Regions from separate parts of the Paenibacillus sp. FSL R7-0204 genome, predicted to be linked through region 3. Evidence: predicted binding sites of a transcription regulator. Region 3 holds the regulator's gene; each other region holds the start of a gene.
What was found. Region 3 encodes LexA, which represses DNA repair genes until DNA is damaged. Its sites were predicted from a motif close to CGAACATATGTTCG; they were not measured.
Positions count from the first base shown of each region.

Region 1: recA (recombinase RecA) is a predicted target of LexA. The motif match lies at 2,984-2,997, and genes of this name have one in related genera.
Region 2: MKX42_RS10165 (YolD-like family protein) is a predicted target of LexA. The motif match lies at 3,238-3,251, and genes of this name have one in related genera.

Region 1 is NZ_JBBOCA010000001.1:3,402,533-3,408,922, reverse strand. It holds gene rny (ribonuclease Y) at 1-689, opposite strand, end outside; gene MKX42_RS15260 (regulatory protein RecX) at 999-1,733, opposite strand; gene recA (recombinase RecA) at 1,850-2,914, opposite strand; gene MKX42_RS15250 (competence/damage-inducible protein A) at 3,213-4,502, opposite strand; gene pgsA (CDP-diacylglycerol--glycerol-3-phosphate 3-phosphatidyltransferase) at 4,561-5,148, opposite strand; gene MKX42_RS15240 (YajQ family cyclic di-GMP-binding protein) at 5,298-5,789, opposite strand; gene MKX42_RS15235 (hypothetical protein) at 6,021-6,182, opposite strand; gene MKX42_RS15230 (RodZ domain-containing protein) at 6,266-6,390, opposite strand, start outside.
Region 2 is NZ_JBBOCA010000001.1:2,259,454-2,265,843, forward strand. It holds gene MKX42_RS10145 (glycosyl hydrolase) at 1-1,209, shown strand, start outside; gene MKX42_RS10150 (PH domain-containing protein) at 1,227-1,718, opposite strand; gene MKX42_RS10155 (hypothetical protein) at 1,920-2,522, shown strand; gene MKX42_RS10160 (GNAT family N-acetyltransferase) at 2,610-3,035, opposite strand; gene MKX42_RS10165 (YolD-like family protein) at 3,310-3,645, shown strand; gene MKX42_RS10170 (hypothetical protein) at 3,687-3,848, opposite strand; gene MKX42_RS10175 (M15 family metallopeptidase) at 4,027-4,713, shown strand; gene MKX42_RS10180 (WGxxGxxG family protein) at 4,789-5,256, shown strand; tRNA gene MKX42_RS10185 (tRNA-Leu) at 5,442-5,527, shown strand; gene MKX42_RS10190 (PTS lactose/cellobiose transporter subunit IIA) at 6,313-6,390, shown strand, end outside.
Region 3 is NZ_JBBOCA010000001.1:3,576,281-3,582,670, forward strand. It holds gene MKX42_RS15865 (hypothetical protein) at 925-1,179, opposite strand; gene MKX42_RS15870 (hypothetical protein) at 1,426-1,659, shown strand; gene MKX42_RS15875 (hypothetical protein) at 2,093-2,218, opposite strand; gene MKX42_RS15880 (hypothetical protein) at 2,415-2,684, shown strand; gene MKX42_RS15885 (DUF4359 domain-containing protein) at 2,700-3,059, shown strand; gene MKX42_RS15890 (hypothetical protein) at 3,151-3,372, shown strand; gene MKX42_RS15895 (hypothetical protein) at 3,484-3,702, shown strand; gene MKX42_RS15900 (L,D-transpeptidase) at 3,782-4,120, opposite strand; gene lexA (transcriptional repressor LexA) at 4,304-4,930, opposite strand; gene MKX42_RS15910 (LysM peptidoglycan-binding domain-containing protein) at 5,128-5,544, shown strand; gene MKX42_RS15915 (DUF896 domain-containing protein) at 5,654-5,863, shown strand; gene MKX42_RS15920 (hypothetical protein) at 5,911-6,390, shown strand, end outside.

The DNA of each region.
Region 1 (6,390 bases), 170 kb from region 3:
TCCAGCGCACGGATGTTCCGGCCTTCACGGCCGATAATCCGTCCCTTCATCTCTTCGTTCGGCAAGGTAACGACAGATACCGTAGTTTCCGCCACATGATCAGCCGCACAGCGTTGAATCGCCAAGGTAATGATCTCACGGGCTTTCTTGTCCGCCTCTTCCTTGGCCTGCTGTTCGATTTCCTTGATCATCTGAGCAGTTTCATGGCGAACTTCCTGTTCTACATTGCTGAGAATAATACTTCTGGCATCATCGATGCTCAGATTGGAGATACGTTCCAGTTCAGTAACCTGATTCTTGTAAATAACATCAATTTGCTGTTGGGTTTCATCAATTCGTTTCTCTTTGTTAGCTACTTGTTCTTCTTTTCGTTCAAGCGATTCCATTTTTTTATCCAGCGATTCTTCCTTTTGCAGCAAACGTCGCTCTTGCCGTTGGATTTCATTCCGACGCTCACGAGTTTCTTTTTCAGCTTCGGTACGGATTCTATGAACTTCATCCTTAGCCTCGAGTACCGTTTCCTTCTTCAGCGCCTCCGCCTCTTTCTTCGCGTTCTCCACGATGACTACGGCTTCCTTCTCTGCGCTTGAAATCTTAGCTTCTGCAAGGGATTTACGAATAAAATAACCGAATCCAAAGAATGCTGCAGCTACAACGAGAACGATTATGACCCAGATCAATGGTTCCATCTGTTCACCTCCTCGTTGATATCCTCCAAGGTTCTTCCCTTGGGTATTTGTGCAGTTGTTAAACTATCCGTTCATCACCATACAAAAAACCGGTAATACACCGATTGCCATACTGCACATGCTGCACATGCACATTGCCCGCCTTATCCGGCGATTACATTTCATATGAGTTGTACGCGAACCGGAACAAAAGAGTCTGCTTTTTGGGAAGGAAAAAGGATTCTTAGTTTATGCCGATTCATGTTATATTTTATTATTTATAAAAAGACCTTGTCAAGAGAGTCGATAACCGCATTAAAGTCAAGAGATTCAATCCGGGAAGTAAAACTCCTCTTCTTGCCCCTCAGAATCCTGCTCATCCCGCAAAATCCCGATCACCTGGCGCACCATTTCACCCGAGAATCCCCGGCGCATCAGGAACGCCCCTGTCTTCCGGCGTTTGTCGTTCACATCTCCCCGGATCGTATTCCATTTCTTCCGTCCGGTCTGCAGCGCGCTCTCCAGTTCTTGCTCAGGTGTGATCTCATCCAGCGCTTCCGCAATCAGCGACTTATCAATCCCCTTCTCACGCAGCTCCTGCCTGATCCACATCTTGCCCTTACGCTGGTTCACAATCCGCTGCTCCGCCCACTGCTTGGCGTACAAGGGATCATCAAGCAGACGTTCCTCCTCCAGCCGGAGCAGAACTTCGGCAATAACAGTCTCCCCTATTTCCTTCTCTCTTAAACGGCGGGCCATCTCCTGTCCCGTTCTGGGCTTGCGCTCCAGATACCTAAGCCCCTCCACATACGCCCGCTGGCGCTCGTCTGCGGCAACAATATCCTCCAGATCCGCTTTCACAAAAGTACTCCCGGTAATCATCCGGTATTTAATCATGACATCTTCATGAACAGTCATGTTGTAGTCTCCGAAATGGATTTGATAACGATAGTTAGACTTCTTGAGCCGCTCTACCCGTGTAATTACCAGCTCTTGACCTGCCGGGAAATCGGCCAGTACCTGCTCATCCTGTTCTTCGAATTCCTCATCCAATTGTATAACCATCCTGCCAATCACCTCATCAAGCTGAAATATTTGCGAAAAGGCACCCTGTAATATCCTCCACAGGGCGCCTATCCATCATGACTTCATTATTCAATTAGAAGTAGAGGAGTACTTAATTACTCGATCTCAAGCAGCAATTTCTCTTCTTCCTCTTGCTCCGCAACCACATCTGCTTCGGATGGTGCCTCTACCAGAGTCGTGAGATTGCTTGCCTCACGGATCTTGTTCTCAATCAGCAGGGCAATATCCTGATGTTCCTTCAGGAACTGCTTGGAATTCTCACGTCCTTGACCCAGACGTTCGCCTTCATAGGAATACCAGGCACCGCTCTTGTTAACGATATCCATCTCTGTACCGATATCCACAAGGCTTCCTTCTCTGGAGATTCCTTCGCCGTACATGATATCTACATCTGCTTGCTTGAACGGAGGCGCTACTTTGTTCTTCACAACCTTGATCTTCGTACGGTTACCCACGACATCGTTACCCATCTTGATGCTCTCTACCCGGCGCACATCCAGACGAACCGAGGAGTAGAATTTCAGAGCGCGTCCACCCGGAGTGGTCTCAGGGTTACCGAACATTACGCCGATCTTCTCACGAAGCTGGTTAATGAAGATCGCAATGGTGTTGGATTTGTTGATGGCACCTGACAGCTTCCGCAAGGCCTGAGACATCAGACGGGCCTGCAGGCCTACGTGGGAATCACCCATGTCGCCTTCAATTTCTGCCTTAGGTACCAGTGCTGCTACAGAGTCAACTACAATGATGTCTACTGCTCCACTGCGTACAAGCGCTTCAGCGATTTCGAGGGCCTGTTCACCTGTATCAGGCTGGGATAGCAGCAGTTCATCAATGTTAACGCCAAGGGCCTTGGCATACTTAGGATCAAGCGCATGCTCAGCATCGATGAAGGCAGCTTGTCCACCCTGCTTCTGTACTTCAGCGATTGCATGAAGTGCAACCGTCGTCTTACCGGAAGATTCCGGTCCATATACTTCAATAATACGTCCTTTGGGAAGTCCGCCAATACCTAGTGCAATATCAAGTGCCAAAGATCCGCTAGGTACAACTTCCACTTTCATGTGAGTGGATTCTCCCAGTTTCATTACCGAACCTTTACCGAATTGTTTTTCTATTTGACGAAGCGCCATATCAAGCGCTGCACGACGATCTGACAATCAGACCACTTCCTTCACTGTTTATAGTATTATCATAACGTGTTTTGAAGGGCTTGCCAAGTCTTTTTTAGAACATACATTCGTTTTTTTTGCTCCCAGGGATAATACTCCCTTATATTGTAAGTTGTAGGCCTCCTTCCGGATGCAAAACTCTGCAGGAGCTTCTCTCCCGCTTCTTACGTTAATAGGAACAGCCATAGGATAATTTGTTATTATCTAATATAAAACAAAAAACCGCAGCATGATCGCTCAAGCCACGGTTCTTCCGTATACATGAATTATATACCGGCCCGTACAGTTATTGCAAGGCCGAGCCTTCCAGCGGAGTGGCAACCTTGCGTTCTTCCAGGCGGCGCCACAACCGGTACAGCAGCGCCTTGACGGTGCGCAGCCGGATGTTCTCACGGGTGCCCTTCAGATTCAGCTCATATACCTCTGTCTTGCAGCCCCGCTCAGCCAGTCCTACGAACACAAGACCCACCGGCTTGCGCTCGGAATATCCCGGTCCGGCTACACCGGTAACCGATAAGCCGAAGTCCGTGTCACCGATCATACGCACCTGCTCAGCCAGCACCTCCGCAACCTCGCGGCTCACCGCTCCCGGGGCATCCGGACCTTCAAGCATGGCGGAAGGCACATTCAGCAGTTTCTTCTTAATATCATTGGAATAACACACGATCCCCCCGGCGAACATGGAGGCGCTGCCCGGAATATTCGTAATGCTCTCCATCAGCAGACCGCCGGTACAGCTCTCGGCAGCACTCAGAGTGAGTCCCGAATCCGCCATCCAGTCCACAATCAGCTGCTCCAGCGGCACATCGATGTTGGCATACAGATTCTCCGGCAGAATGTCAGCAATCGTCTTCTCCAGAGCATCAAGCTTGACCATAGCCTCCCGCTCGGACGGCGCCTTGGTGGAGATGCGCACGGTCACTTCGCCTTCCTTGGCATACGGAGCAATCGTAGGATCACTCTGGCTGCGGATCAGATCTATCAGCTTGTCCTCCAGCAGCGACTCGCCAATTCCGGCGAACTTCAGCATCTTTGAGTAGAGCGGCATTTCACCAGTAAGTGCATGCTGCTGAAGCCATGGCTTGGCCTTATCCGTGAACATCGGCTTCATCTCCCGGGGCGGGCCCGGCAGCACGATATAATATTTGTCCTCTTCTGCAAAAGCAATCCCTACCGCAAGACCGGTATCATTGGACAGAGGAGTCGTCCCTTCAATGACAAGCGCCTGCTTGCGGTTATTCTCAGTCATAACAATCTTGCGGTCATCGAAGAAGCGCTGCACATGATCCATGGCCAGCTGGTCGATGTGCAGGGTCCGGCCAAGCGCCGCAGCCAGCGCATCCTTGGTCAGATCATCCTCGGTCGGACCGATGCCGCCGGTGAATAATATAACATCCGCCCGGCTCTGAGCAATCCGGATTGCTTCCAGAAGGCGGCTTTTGTTATCTCCCACAACGGTCTGAAAATAAACGTCAATGCCTAATGCAGCCAGCTCTACTGAAAGAAACTGGGCATTGCTGTTCACGATTTGTCCAAGTAAAAGTTCTGTTCCAACGGCAATAATCTCTGCTTTCATAGCTGACGTTCTCCTCCTGATTGTAGGTATCGTGCAAGGTTCAGCCTGGTCCAGCGTCTCAGGCTTTGTTCAAATCCAGCAGTTCCTTATTCTTCACGAAATAATCAATACCAGAGTAAATGGTAATGATGGCTGCCGCCCAGATGGCAATGTCATCCACAGGGATGCTGACGAATTGGAACGGGAAATTATTAAGCAGCAGCAGTGAAATGGCAACAATCTGAATCACTGTTTTTACCTTGCCCCATTTGCTTGCAGCCACTACCTTCCCTTCCAGTAGTGCCACCTGGCGCAAGCCGGTCACGGCAAACTCACGGCTGATGATGACAATGGCAATCCATGAATCGCATCTTCCCAGCTCGACCAATGAGATCAGCACGGCCGAGACCAGCAGCTTATCCGCTAAGGGATCGAGCAGCTTGCCCAGATTAGTGACCATGTTATATTTTCTGGCTATGTAACCGTCAATTCCATCGGTACTGGCTGCCAGCAGAAAAATAACCGCCGCGACCAAGTGATTAATTGAAAGCTGAAAGGAGCCCCAATGTATCGGTTCCGGATAGAAGCTGAAGTCCACCAGCAGAAAAAACATCATGATTGGGATAAGGCAAATACGCGCTAATGTGATGCGGTTGGGTAAATTCACTGAAGGTTCCTCCCCTAGTCCATACGAATCCGGTATTCCAGCATGTTCTTCAAAACTGCTTAGCTAGTATATTATAGCCATAAATAAGTGTCAAAAAAACATGAAGCACCCCGCAAGTAAGGTAAGTATACACTGCGGGGCACATGATCTTACTTTAAATTGTTAAACTGCAAATCAAGCGGCAAATCAGCCTTGCGTAAAAGCTGGATAATCTGCTGCAGATCGTCGCGGCTTTTGCCGGTCACACGGATCTGATCACCCTGAATCGTGCTCTTGACCTTCAGCTTGGAATCGCGGATCAGAATATTAATCTTCTTCGCGTTCTCCTGGTCTATCCCTTGCCGCAGTCCAAGCCGCTGGCGCACCGTGCCGAGCGAAGCCGGCTCCACTTTGCCGAAATCCATATTCTTCAGCGTGATTCCCCGCTTCACCATCTTGGTCTGGAGGATATCAATTACGGCATTCAGCTTGTATTCATCCTCTGAGGCGACTACAAGCGCATCCTTCTCCAGCTTCAGGCTGCTCTTGCTGTTCTTGAAATCAAACCGGTTCTCAATTTCCTTCTCGGTCTGATGAACCGCATTGGTCAGCTCCTGCATATCCATCTTGGATACGATATCAAATGAACTTTCTGAACTCATGGTTCCACATCCTTTAGTTACAATTAGTCTGTTCCTATTATATGAGATAGGGGCTCCTAAGTCTAATATTGGAAAAGAGTCAAGTGGAAACGGCATTCCGTCCTTTGTAAGGACGGTACCGTTTCAGCGAGAAATAGAAGGATAATTTATAGCGTAAACATATAAATTCTTATATTTGCACCTAAAAACACGCCTCCCGGAACCCGTCCGGGAGACGCTCAAATCCAGATATTATCTGCTGCGTGCAGGAGCCCGGAACATATCCAGAATCCCCAGCAGAACATGTGCCAGTCCAAAGCCCAGAATACCATATCCCCAGGCGCCCGGTGTTAAATAATACCCCAGGAGACTGACAATAATACCAAGCCCTGTTACAATCCAGCTGACGGTCATGAGAGAATACACCTCACTTTGGCGAGAGAACTGTTCAACACTTCTAGGTTCTCCAATCCGCTAAAGACTATACATCGGATGTACTATTCTCCGGCAGTACTCCCGCCAGTAGCGCCATCCGTCCCGCTATCCAGTTCAAGCAGCAGACGCGAGGAGGTTTTGCCGTCGGTAATAGCCTGTCCGTTGACCGAAATCGCCGTGGCCGGTG
Region 2 (6,390 bases), 1.3 Mb from region 3:
ATGGGGCCGATCAGCAACCAGACGGAGAAGCTCATCAGCAGCCAGCGGCAGGGCGTAACCGACAGTGCGATCCGCTGGCACAAGGCTGGGGGTATCGTAGCGATGACCTATCATGCCAACCTGCCGGGCAGCGCTCCAGCCTGGACGAATGTCTCCATGAGTCTCAGCGAAGCTAATTTCAGCAAGTACATCACACCGGGAACGCCAGAGTATACGGCAATGATTGCGGAACTCGATAAGGTAGCTGTTTTCCTGAAAAAGCTGGGTGACGCCGGTGTCCCCGTACTCTGGAGACCTTACCATGAGATGAACGGCGGCTGGTTCTGGTGGGGGCAGAAATCCTCCTTCGTGACCCTCTGGGAGATCATGTTCGAGCGGTACACCGTCTATCATCAGCTGCACAATCTGCTGTGGGTGTGGAGTCCGAATGCCAAGAACAAGAATAGTGAGGAGCCGGCGAAGTATTATCCGGGCAGCGGCAGGGTGGATGTGCTGGCGGCGGATATTTTCGAGGGGGATTATATGGTAAGCCATCATGATACGCTCTGGGACCTGGGGCGCGGCAAGCTGATCGCCATCGGCGAGAACGGGGAACTCCCTCCGCCAGCTGTGCTGGCAGGCACGCAGAACAAGTGGAGCTACCAGATGACCTGGGGCAAGATGCTGTACGAGCGCAATAAGGATGCAGTGATTCAGGCTTTTATGAGGAATAGTGCCATATTCTCCAGAGACGACTATTCGGCCAAAGCAGCGGCGTATGCTTCTTCAGGAGGGGTCCTACCCAAGCCGGGGCTCTATGGGCAGTACTATAACAATATTACGCTTAGCGGCACGCCTGCCCTCACCCGGACAGATGCCAACATTAACTTCGCCTGGAGGCAGGCGGCGCCCGATCCGGCCGTTCACACCGATCTGTTCTCGGTACGCTGGAGCGGCAAAATAAGTGCTGCCTACAGTGAGACCTATACGATCTATTCGTATTCAGATGACGGAATCCGGGTATGGATCGACGGGAAGCTGGTTATTGACAGCTGGATCAAGCAGAGCGGGCAGGAGCGGCAAGGCACAGTGAGTCTGATTGCGGGGAAGCTGCATGAGCTGAAGGTGGAATACTATGAGAACCAGGGGGATGCGCGGGCGGTACTGATGTGGGAGAGCCCCAGCCAGGCCAAAGGCGTAATTCCGGCAGGAGCCCTCTATCTTCCATAATGAAGTGTAACGAAGCGTCAGATATGCTCGCGGTAGCTGATGTTGTTAGCAATTTTCTCGTCACGGACGGCTTGGCGCAGGATATCCTTGACAGCTTGAACCTTACGGATTCTATAGAAGGGGAGCTGTGGTGATGAAGCATCATCCGACAAAATGATCAGCGTCCCGATGCCCAGCATACGCTGCATAACCGACTGGGTGACGGAGAAATCATTGACCCGCAGCAGCTCGATTTCTTCGACATCTTTGCCGATCAGTCCGCTCTTGACCATAATCCGCTGGGACGTAATCGTATACTTGGTGGTATTCAGCCCGATCAGCCCCTTGAGACGGTCAGAGATGCCGGCAGGCTTGCCCTGCCATAATTCTTTTTCGTGACCGGAGCTGTGGCCAGCCGCTGGACGCCGTGCTGCTGCCGGAGAACCGGCCTCTTCTGTGCCTGCCCCGCATTCCCCGCAGAATTTGGCGCCTTGCTTGTATTCCGCACCACATGTTGTGCAATAAGCCATGATAGATCTTCCTCTCCTTGAACGGATAAATTCATTATAGTATAACAGGAATTGCCAGTCATCAACGGGTTATGGGCCGCTGTTTCTCCCTATGAATACGCTTAACCGCAGACAGATGTTTCATTACGCCGAATTTTACATTAATTTCATTTGCACTTAACAAAAATCGATATTATTCTGTTAAGTGGAGGGATATTAACTATGAGACAAGCTTTACTTGCAGGACTGCTAATGGCCGTCATGATCCTCAGTGCCTGCGGCAATAACAGCGCCGAACCGGCTTCCCCGGAAGCGGTGCAGGAGACGGTACAGAACTTTTACAATGAAATGGCGAAATTCGACGAAATGGGCAAATCCTCGCTAGAGAACTTCAACACCACATTAACCTCTTATTCCACCGGACAAGCGACAGACAAAGAATTCGAGAAGGCTGTAGACAGCTTCCAGGATACCGCCTCCGAGCTTGCAGATCATGTGAACGATATCAAGATTGCGGGCGGCCTGCCGGATACGATCGAGAAGCTGCTTAGAGATTCGGTGATTGCTTTCCAGAGTGCCTATCAGATCAAGGAAAAGGCTTCCAAGAGCGCTGTATCGCCCGATGTGACCGCAGAGGAATTCAACACGATGAATCAGCAGGCGGACGTAGCGATGCTCTACGGCATCTCCAAGCTGAATGAGGCCAGAGAAGCCGCCGGACTGATTGATAAGGAGCAAGCCGTACCAGGAACCGTATCAGATGCAGGCACAGGTGCCAACCAGGAACCGGGAGCTGGAAGCGCAGGGACTTCGTCAGTGAAATAAGCAGAGACAAGACTTGTTATAGGCAAAAGGGTTCAGAGGAAGACGCTGTACAGCATTACTGTAGGCGTCTTTTTGCTGCCGATTGAATTATTGGTCCAACCTTTTTGAGAAGTACTTAGGGGCCTCCCTGAAACCTTGTCTTTCATAAAATGTATGAGCCTCTATTCTTCTGGCATGACAATGAACCTGGATACTGGCACATCCTCTTCGACGGGCGGAAGCTGATGCGGATTCCACTAATTCCTGTCCAATTCCCTTACTTCTAGCTGAGGAGTCCACAACCAGATAACTGATGGAGGCGATATCTCCTCTCATGCCCAGTTGCGGGATATAATGCAGGGAGAGACAGGCGATAACACATCCTTCCGCTTCATAGACCATTAACTCCTCATTGGGGTCAGTAAGAAGTCTTTCTATATTCTCTTTCATAAAAAGCTTGGTATCCGGGTAACCTAATTGCGTCAATAGTCTGGAAATATCCTCCCGATCCTCCACATTTGCAGCTCTAATCATAAATATCATCTCCGTCCTTTCTACCCCTTTTCCCTAATAATGGCATTAAATTAGCGAAACAACTAGAACCACGTGATGGCTGTTTTCATGCAGGTGTGGTGCTAGCTCAACCTTTTGTTATGATCAGCTGAAGCTCCCCTCCTGAGTCCTTGCTCTGACATTAATTTCTGCTTGCCTAACAAGAAGAATTGCGGATATAATACAAACGTACGTTCGGTTCATGGGCGGCAAGATGATGTAGTCCGGCTATAAAGAACAGAGTGGGGGAATAGCAATGGGCAAGAAGCTTGAAGCGGACGGTCTGCGGGAGAGCAGCCGAAGCATGTTGACGGAGCATAAGGGCGGGATCAGGAGGGACGAACGGGAGACCTGGCATAGCCTGAGGCCGGTTCTGGATGAGCAGAAGCTGGAGGAGATTGAGCATACGCTGGCCTTATCGCTAAGGAGTCATGTGCGGGTAACGCTAGTGCTGTACGATCCTCTGGAGCAGAGGAAGCTGAGCGGGTTCGTGACTTCCATTCACACCCACTCGCGGGAATTCAAGCTGCAGTGGGCGGAGGAATGGAAGTGGCTGCTTGTAGATGACATTGTGGAGGCTTATATTGTCTAAAAGATAACCTGTTCGCCTGGGATCCGCACGGCACGCTTCATTTACTTGCTGCGGTGTCCGTCTGTCTTCTCATAGGCAATCAGCGTGACCTCCGGGTTCCCGGTCATCCGGGCAATCTCTGATTCCGCCTGGCGGATCACTTCCACCACATCCTCCTGGTCGCTAAGCGGGGCTATTCTGTAGCTGTCGCTGTGGATCTCCATGTTCATCCCCCTTTCCGTTAGAATGACCTGACTTGCGGTCTGCATTCTTATTCTGGCCTATAGGTGCACAGTTCATCCGGGGAGATAGGACACTTCACAGCTCATTTTGTGAAAAAAACGGTCATTGGTGCAAGCAACCCGGCCTAAGCGGGCATTTACTATACCAGGGGGTGAGTAGATGCTTACTTTGGAGCAGGTGAAGCAGAAGTCGGCCGCAAGGCTGGCGAAGCTGCATCCGGCCGTACTGGCCGGGGCGAACGAGTTGATTAGACGCTGTTATAACCGGGGGGTGCAGATCCTCATTACGCAGGGCATGCGCACGATAGCGCAGCAGAATGAGCTATATTTTCAAGGGAGAACCAAGAAGGGCGACATTGTAACCAATGCCCGGGGAGGCGACAGCTACCATAATTACGGACTGGCAATAGACTTTGCGCTACTCCTGCCGGATGGCAGGAATGTGTCATGGGATATGAACCGTGACGGGGATGACGACAAGGTGTCAGACTGGCAAGAGGTGGTTCAGGAGGGGAAGAAGCTGGGATTCGAATGGGGCGGGGACTGGACCTCCTTCAAGGATTACGCTCATCTGCAGATGAGCTTCGGCCTTAGCATCCAGGACCTGAAGGCAGGCAGACGGCCTACTGCCCAGCAGAGTGCAGCCGCACTAAGCCGTATAACCGGAGGTGAGCCAGAGGTGAACAAGGATATCCCGGTAAATATTACGCTCAATGGAAAGAAGCTGACGACCGGCGTCATGGACGATGCGGTAACCTATGCGCCTGTACGTGCGATTGCCGAAGCACTTGGAGCCAAGGTCACGTATAATGCGTCCAGCAAGACCGTGAACATTGTGAAGGAATAACTTCTCTGCATAGATGCTGTGCCGGATGGGGAAATTATCAGCGATTAACCACATCCATGAAGGGGGCACAACATTTTGAACAAGCTGATCACAAGTCTTGCCTGCGGTACGGTCCTGTCCATGAGTCTGCTCGGAGCAGGGAGCATCTCCGCAGCACCCGGCGGTATGATGACTACCACTCCAGGCGTTATGAGCACCTCCGCTCCGGGCATGAACAGTACGACTACTGACGGCCGGATGGGCAACATGAACATGCGCAATATGGATGACCGGATGATGGACAGCCGGGGCAATACCATGATGAACGAGACCAGAGATTCCATGCACAAGACCGAATCCATCATGAAGGACAAAATCCGTACCGGCGACAACAGCTCCGTCTCCCCGCTGTCCAACAATAACACAACGGGCCGCTACCGGGCACAGAGCACAACCACCACAAGCAACACCCGAAACGGCTCCAACTGGGGCTGGCTCGGTCTCGTCGGCCTCCTAGGTCTGGCCGGCATGCGCAGCAGAACCGGTGAGCGTGACCGCCACTAGTCTGAGCAGCGCAGGGCAGAACGGATCTGACCAGATCCGATTCGGTAAGACGAGCAAAAGGCCCGTGTCAGTCTCGGCTGAGCGGGCTGTTTGCTGCTTATGCAGAAATACTTACAAAAAGCAATTGCGTATCCTCCAGATACGTGATATTATATTTCTTGTCGCGTATAACGCGCACACAACATGCCGGGGTGGCGGAACAGGCAGACGCACAGGACTTAAAATCCTGCGAAGGGTGACCTTCGTACGGGTTCGACCCCCGTCCTCGGCACTAGAATGAAAACCTTGAGAAATCAAGGTTTTTTTATTTGGATTACTTTCAAAAGTATATGTAGAACACTTATTTAGTGCACAGGATTTATCCTGTTAATTACTGAGTTTTGTCAGGAAAGATACTCAATTCATTGGCTAGCACTTCTTCCCCGGTTAACACCTCTACCATGATGCCTACTCCCAAGCGAAACCCATATTTGAATATAGATGCCTCCTCTGAAAATCGCTCCTTCCAAATCTCCTTCATTTATAAAGTGCTTTGTGTTCAACCATAAGTTATTTATACTGGCTAAATCCACGTTGTATTCTCTATAAAGAATAACGTTTTCATTGATGGCGGATTTGATAGAGTGTGTTGCTTAGCTAGGTCAAGCATGTATTTTTTAAGGTTCGTGCAGACTGTAAGTTACCTGCCGCTTTTATATCCGGGGTTGTCGCGACAGGTGGACAATCATTTTTCTGGCAGCCTTGGCCGGGATTGATCCATCGCTGTATGAGGCAGCGGAGATTGATGGAGCTTCAAGGCTTGCCTGGCTGGGAGGAGCACCCTGCTGTAAGAGCAGGTAAAGTCTATTATATCCATGAGTATTGGAATGGAGATGATGCCTTCTCTGGCTTTGCTGTGGTACGCATAGTTGCAAACGGGGAATCAAAGCAATGCCATTCTTTTTCCCCCAGGTAGGTGAAAAAGAATGGGTTCAATTGAAAGCGGTATCAAATTATACTTACCTTGTAACAAGGACAGCAAGACAGATAAGAGAGAAAAAACGCAGAGGTGATGGAATGGAATACGTGGAGAAGATTATGACGCTGATTGCCAATTCTGGAGAAGCTAGAAGTAAAGCGATGGAAGCGATTCAA
Region 3 (6,390 bases):
GAGTAAAAGATGACTTTGAGTATGTAGGGCTACTACAGGACACCCTAGACGATGCTTTGGAGGACTTTGAGCAGTAGTGAATGAACTACAACGGAGGCATGATGAATTCATTTCAGGGAATGAAGAACAAAACAAATACTATAAAGGAAAATCCAAATTTAACAAAAGGCATGCAATTCGTATTGAAAACAATTAAAACAATAATTAATTTTATAATACCGCGGACACCCTAAGCTTGGCTTAAACCTGGGGGTTGTTTTTTTGTAACTTTTGAGCAATTTAGACCCTTCAAAAGTGAATCCTACTCAAATAAGTAGTAAGGCTACGGCAGCTACCACAAGGAAAAGAGTAAAGCCTGGTAAGTGAATGCGGGAGGATCGAGAACTGGACTTACGATGAAGCCGAGGATCGCTGGACATGCCTAGAAGGACGAATGCTGTATTTCCTCAAAGAGATAGCATGGATTTGTTAGAAAGCGGATACGAAATTCGGAAGTGTCATTATCGAAGCCAGAACTGCGAAGGATGTCTGCAAAGAGAAAGCTGCGCGAAGGCAAGTGAAAATTGGTAATTTGTGGTTAGCTCGGAACGATTGCGGTTCCAAAAGCAGGATCGGGAGATGTTGCAAAGTGAGGAGTGATACCACTTAGCCGTTCGCTGAATGACGGAGCCAGAAAGCGTATTTGGACAACTGAAGAACAAACGGAACTTCCGACATTTTCTAATTCGCGGTATTGAAAAAGTGACGCAGGAGGTCAGTTGGCTCTCGCTTTCGATACAAGCTGCAAATGACCAAAAACGCAGAGCAGCGAATTCCCAATAACGGGAATCGCTGCTTTTTTGTATTTTAAGCTTTTGAAGATAGAGGCCTGTCTCTGCTAGTATACGTTTGGGACAACCCCTTCGTGTACTAATAATAGTAGATTCAGTGGCCGTGGTGATGTTCGTGGACAGCCCAATGAGCAGGCTCAAAATGATCATGATTACCGTGTTGATCAAAATGTCCTGGGATTGAAATCCAGTGATAACCGTGAGGGACTTGTCCTTGAGGTGGCTCTCCACTTATTGTCTGCATAGGTTCTTCATAAAAACCAATATGAGCCTCTTCATGTTCCCCCAAATCAAAATGTCCATTGTGAAATCTTACTTCATAATGCTCAGGAATTGATATCTCACGCATTGCTCGTTCTCCTTTCTATTTTGAAATCGAATATATAATGATCAAAAACTTATTTGATTATCAGGATTTCATAATGTTGTCACAAAAAAACAATTCGAAGAGGGTCCTTGTGGATATTAGAATCATACCAATTGAACCGTTCAATGCAACTGCTGACAATCCGCGAGCCGTCTTCAACCTGAAAATCCTGAGTATGAAAAGCTTCGCCGCAGCCAGGATGAGTTCGGTTATATTTGATCCAATCGTGTGGAACGGGCAGACTCGGTCATCAGCGGTAAAAGCTTGATGCTCAACGAGCAGGACTACTCAGAACTGGTAATGTCGGTAATCAAACTGAACCCAGAGCGGTTGCTGAACATTGCCTTGAACATAGTATCTGGCCGATGGAATTCAGATGCCCTTGCTCATATTCTTATTGAGTTGCAGCAGGATGGGGTAAACACTTCTCTCTCAGGATTTGATGAAGTCGCCCTGGAATAATTGCTTTGGTGACATCCGTATTCCAAACTTTTACACCTGGACTCCCGAAGATCAAGCGATTTTGGCGTGTTGAGTTTAAAGCTGGTAATTTGTTTGCACTGCGGAGAGGAATTCGAACATGATTGATCTAAAAGTGAATTGGGCGACACATGCCGAGGTAAAGTTTGCTAGTGAGAACTTCCACTACAGCCTCAACAACATCATGGTGGGATCTATCAAGCTACCAATTGGGTTTATGAAGGGAAGACCGGAGAGAAGAAGTAGCCAGAGGGAATCGCAAGTTCTCCTTGGCTACCATTTTATATTGTGCTGAAGACATACCAAAAGAACAGACTTCCCAAAAATAGCACAGCAGTCATGCCAAGAAGCACTCCAATAATGACTTTTTCAGATCTGTTATATTTCTTCACAATGATCCCCCGATGTTCTTAGATTATTCTTCAATGTGAACCGAGGACCGGAAGGCGTACCATAGCAGTCCATAAGCTATTCCGAAGTAAAGGAGTACACCCAGTATGGATATGGACAGAAGAATGATGATAACTTTATTTCCATTCATACATTTACCTCCTAAATAAAAAACTCTCCCGATTTTTCGTGTGGGGGAGAGACTGAAAATGAAGACTGAGCAAAGCCCTTACATAATAATATAAAGGAATTATAATTCCAGATCAATCCACTTTATTTTACATACTATTCCATCTCCTATATACTTAACCAGAAGAGAATTCTAGTGGCAGACATGGGAGTGGATCATGAAGAATACATATAAGGTGATGCTTTCGCTGATGCTCGCCCTGGCGTTGATAGGTCCGGTGGCTGGGGCGGAAGGAGCGGCTTTGCCAGCGGAGACCCAAGCGAGGCTTATGGAGCAATATGGGCTGGATGCGCCGGCTCTCCCGTTGTGGGATTGGAGCAGCGTTGATGTCGGGGGCAGTGGAATTACAGGTGGGATGCTGTTCGTGTGCCGGCTGATGTTGAATCCGCTGGGGTTCTTGTTGCAAGAGATGCTGTATATTCTGTAGTTGAGGGGGAAAAGAATGAATTCGCGTTATGATACGCCAAGTCCTGCACGCAGAGTCCGCAGGAGATCGGGCGGTAAGTCGTTACTGGTCCTTATCCTTGTTCTGGTTGTGATGGCTGTTACGAATCCGGGGAAGGAAGCATTCAGTGAGTATTTTATGAAGAATCTGGAGAATACGCTTGATCAGGAAATAGGCGACGGAATTAGCAAACTGGTGGCCCAGCCTGTAATTGAGTCATTGACCAAGAGGGATAACTACATTTTGTTCTCGGTATTCAGTGTACCGGACCTTAAGAATACCAATTTTTTTACCGGGGATGGCGGGGCCACGAAGAAGTATATCGGATTGTTTAAAATCATGTTCATTAAGCTGTAAATATGGTTTACATATTGTTCCATAACCCGGTATAATTGAATAGATTCGAGACGGAATCTTTAATATGGTTGTGGAACAAGGAGGAACGAAGTTGAATACGGCTTATAAAGTACTGTCCAGTGATGCTGATCTATTCGCTGCCGCACTGGCACAGGTACAGGTCTACGTCGTTCAGCTGGTTGATGGCAAACCGCATGTGATTGCTGATTATGCCGGACCTGTACAGAAATGGACACCGGAGTACATAGTGCTGGCCGGAATGACTTATAGACGCGATGAATTTGAATTCCGGGTACGATTGAACAAGAAGTGAGCATAATTCGCTACCCGCTACCTGCGGCTCTAACATTACTGCCGAATCACACAATCTTTGGAGCCATTCTTGGCATCTCTTATACTATCCAAGTGTAAAAGAGGTGTAAAGATGAGCCAAAGAGAACGTAACCGGATTCGCAGAGCCATTAATGTCCTGCTTACACAGCGGGCTGTCCTGCTGGAGAGACTGGAAGAAATCAATGAGAATCTGCGCAGAGTGCCTAGAGGTTCGCGGGCCAGAAGAGAGCTGCTGGCAGCCAGAGAATCGATCCGCGAGGCCATCCGTTTGAATACGGTGGCTATCCGTCTGTTGAGAAGTGTGCTATAGTCTGTATCCGCTCTAATTCATAGGAGTAACAGGAACCCTTGGGGCGCAATCTGGCGTCTCAAGGGTTTTTGTGACGTTCCTATTCCCGGATGGTGACACGGGTACCTATGGGAACGAGGGCGGCCAGAGCCAGAACATCTGCGTTATACATGCGTATACAGCCGTGCGAGACCATATGGCCGATGGAGGATGGGTTATTGGTTCCGTGGATGCCATAATGCGGCTTAGATAGCCCCATCCAGAAGGCACCGAATGGACCGCCCGGATTGGGCTGCTTGTTAATGATGGTGTATTCGCCTACAGGCGAGACGGTTAACATTTTACCGATGCCGACAGGGAAGCCTCTGGTGACAACGTCATTATCCAGCAGGTACAGCATGCGCTGTGACAGATCGACGATAATTCGGTAATTGGGCATACAGATCAGCACTCCTTTGTAATCAGGATATGTGCGGAGCGGTGCAGCGGTTCACAGAAAAGTGGCTAAAAATCCAATTACGAACAAATGTTTGCGTTGGGCTTTTTGGCGACTATACGAAATGAACAGAAAACAGGCTGCTTCGCATGGTGCGGAGCAGCCTGTTCTTAAGCGGGGAGTAGATTAGTGGATATCGCGGAATAATCCGATGACCCGTCCCAAAATCGTAACGCGGTTAAGGCGGAGAGGCTCGTACGCCGGATTCTCCGGTTGCAGCCTGATATGATCCCGTTCCTTGTAGAAGGTCTTGACAGTTGCTTCATCTTCATCGGTCATCGCTACAACAATATCGCCATTGTCGGCAGTCTGCTGCTGGCGTACGATGACATAATCCCCGTTCATAATTCCGGCATCCACCATACTATCACCAAGGACAGATAGCATAAATACCTTGTTATCGCCTACATAATGAGCAGGCAATGGGAAGTAATCCTCAATATTCTCTGTTGCAGTAATAGGAACACCAGCTGTAACCTTACCCACTACCGGGATGCGGGTAACGGTCTGGACGAATTGATGCACATTCTCTGAATCTTCCTGGCCGAGTAATTCAATGGCACGCGGCTTCGTTGGGTCACGCCGGATCAGGCCCTTCTTCTCTAGCCGGTCCAAGTGACCATGCACGGTAGAACTGGAGGCCAGGCCGACAGCCTCGCCAATCTCGCGGACGGACGGAGGATAACCCTTGCTGCGGACTTCATTACGTATAAATTCCAGGATCGCCAGCTGACGACTAGAAATCTTTGACATCGGAATCAACCCCATATACTATGTTTGGGAAAATTATAACATAGAACTTCCGTTCGTACAAACATAAGTTCTAAAATGAGGAAAATATGAGAACGGAAAAATAGAGAACAAACGTTCCGAGAAAACTATTGATCGAAACACATGTTCGTGTTATATTATTTTCGAAAGCGAGAACAAGTGTTTGGAGGATGATGATCATGTTAAAGTATAGTACATACAACAGCATCTACAATAATGAGGATATCAAGGTGTCTGCTACCGGCAATCCAACTGCTAATAGTAATGTAACCAAGATCAAGGACGCAATTCTTCATAGTCTCGCTGCGCTCTCATCGCTATTCCGTCAGGTCAGCCTGATGAAGCTGCTCCTGGTGCTGATGCTTGTTATTTCGGGATTCACTGTGGTGGGGAATGTTTTTGCCGGTTCGGTCTCTTCAATGAAGCCGGATAAGCGGATCGTAGTCGAGCGTGGAGATACCTTATGGAGCATTGCGTTAAGTAACAAGCCTGAGGACATGAAGACAGCCGTATATATAGAAGGAATAATGAAGACGAATCATTTGGAGAACAGCGTCATTAAGGCCGGAGATATTCTGACTTTACCTTTATACTGAAGGAATGTGTCAGACTAATGATCGACTGTGAGAGCTTTCAGGGGGTAGACCTTGACAAGCTCTTTTTCTCATGGCAAAGTTAAAATGAATTTAGAGGGAGGGAAACGTATTGAATATTGACGAATTGGTCGCACGCATCAATGAATTGGCACGCAAAGCTAAGAACGGCGGCCTGAATGAAGAGGAACTGGCTGAACGTGCCAAGCTCCGCGAGATTTACCTGGGGAATATCCGCACTAACTTTCGGGCCCAGCTTGATACTATCGAAATTGTGGACAATCCGGAGCATGAAGAAGGCAATAACGGACTTAAGCATTAGCCTGTTGCCTTTTCATAGATAATACAGGATGACTAGGGGGAACTTACATGGCCCGTTCTTGGGAAAGAATGGTTCAACGCAACACGAAGCAAATTAATCAGCAACGAAAGAAGCAGGGGAAGGATTCCATTTACACTTCCAGCACTAAGACTGCCGCGAAAAGCATCGATATTTTCAAAGGCCGCAATATTGTATTCCCCGTTGTACTGATGCTGCTTGGCATCATGTTCTGGGTGGTCGGCTCGATTGATGAAGCCAAAGGAAGCGGGATTCTGGCCAACTGGCTGGGGGTAGTGCTGTATTTCCTGCTCGCTGCGCTGCTGTTCTTCCGCCGTCCGTTCCTTAAGGTTGAGCGTGCGCGTATCTCTACTATTAAATACAACCGCGAACGCTTCCTGGCTGCGGCGGATATTGAGAAGATCACCTTATCGCGCAGTGTAGTTACCATTAAGTATAAGGGTAAGCGCAAGCAGTGGATTTTCTCCAAGCTGATTAACCGTTATGACACCGCAGCGATGGGGGAACGT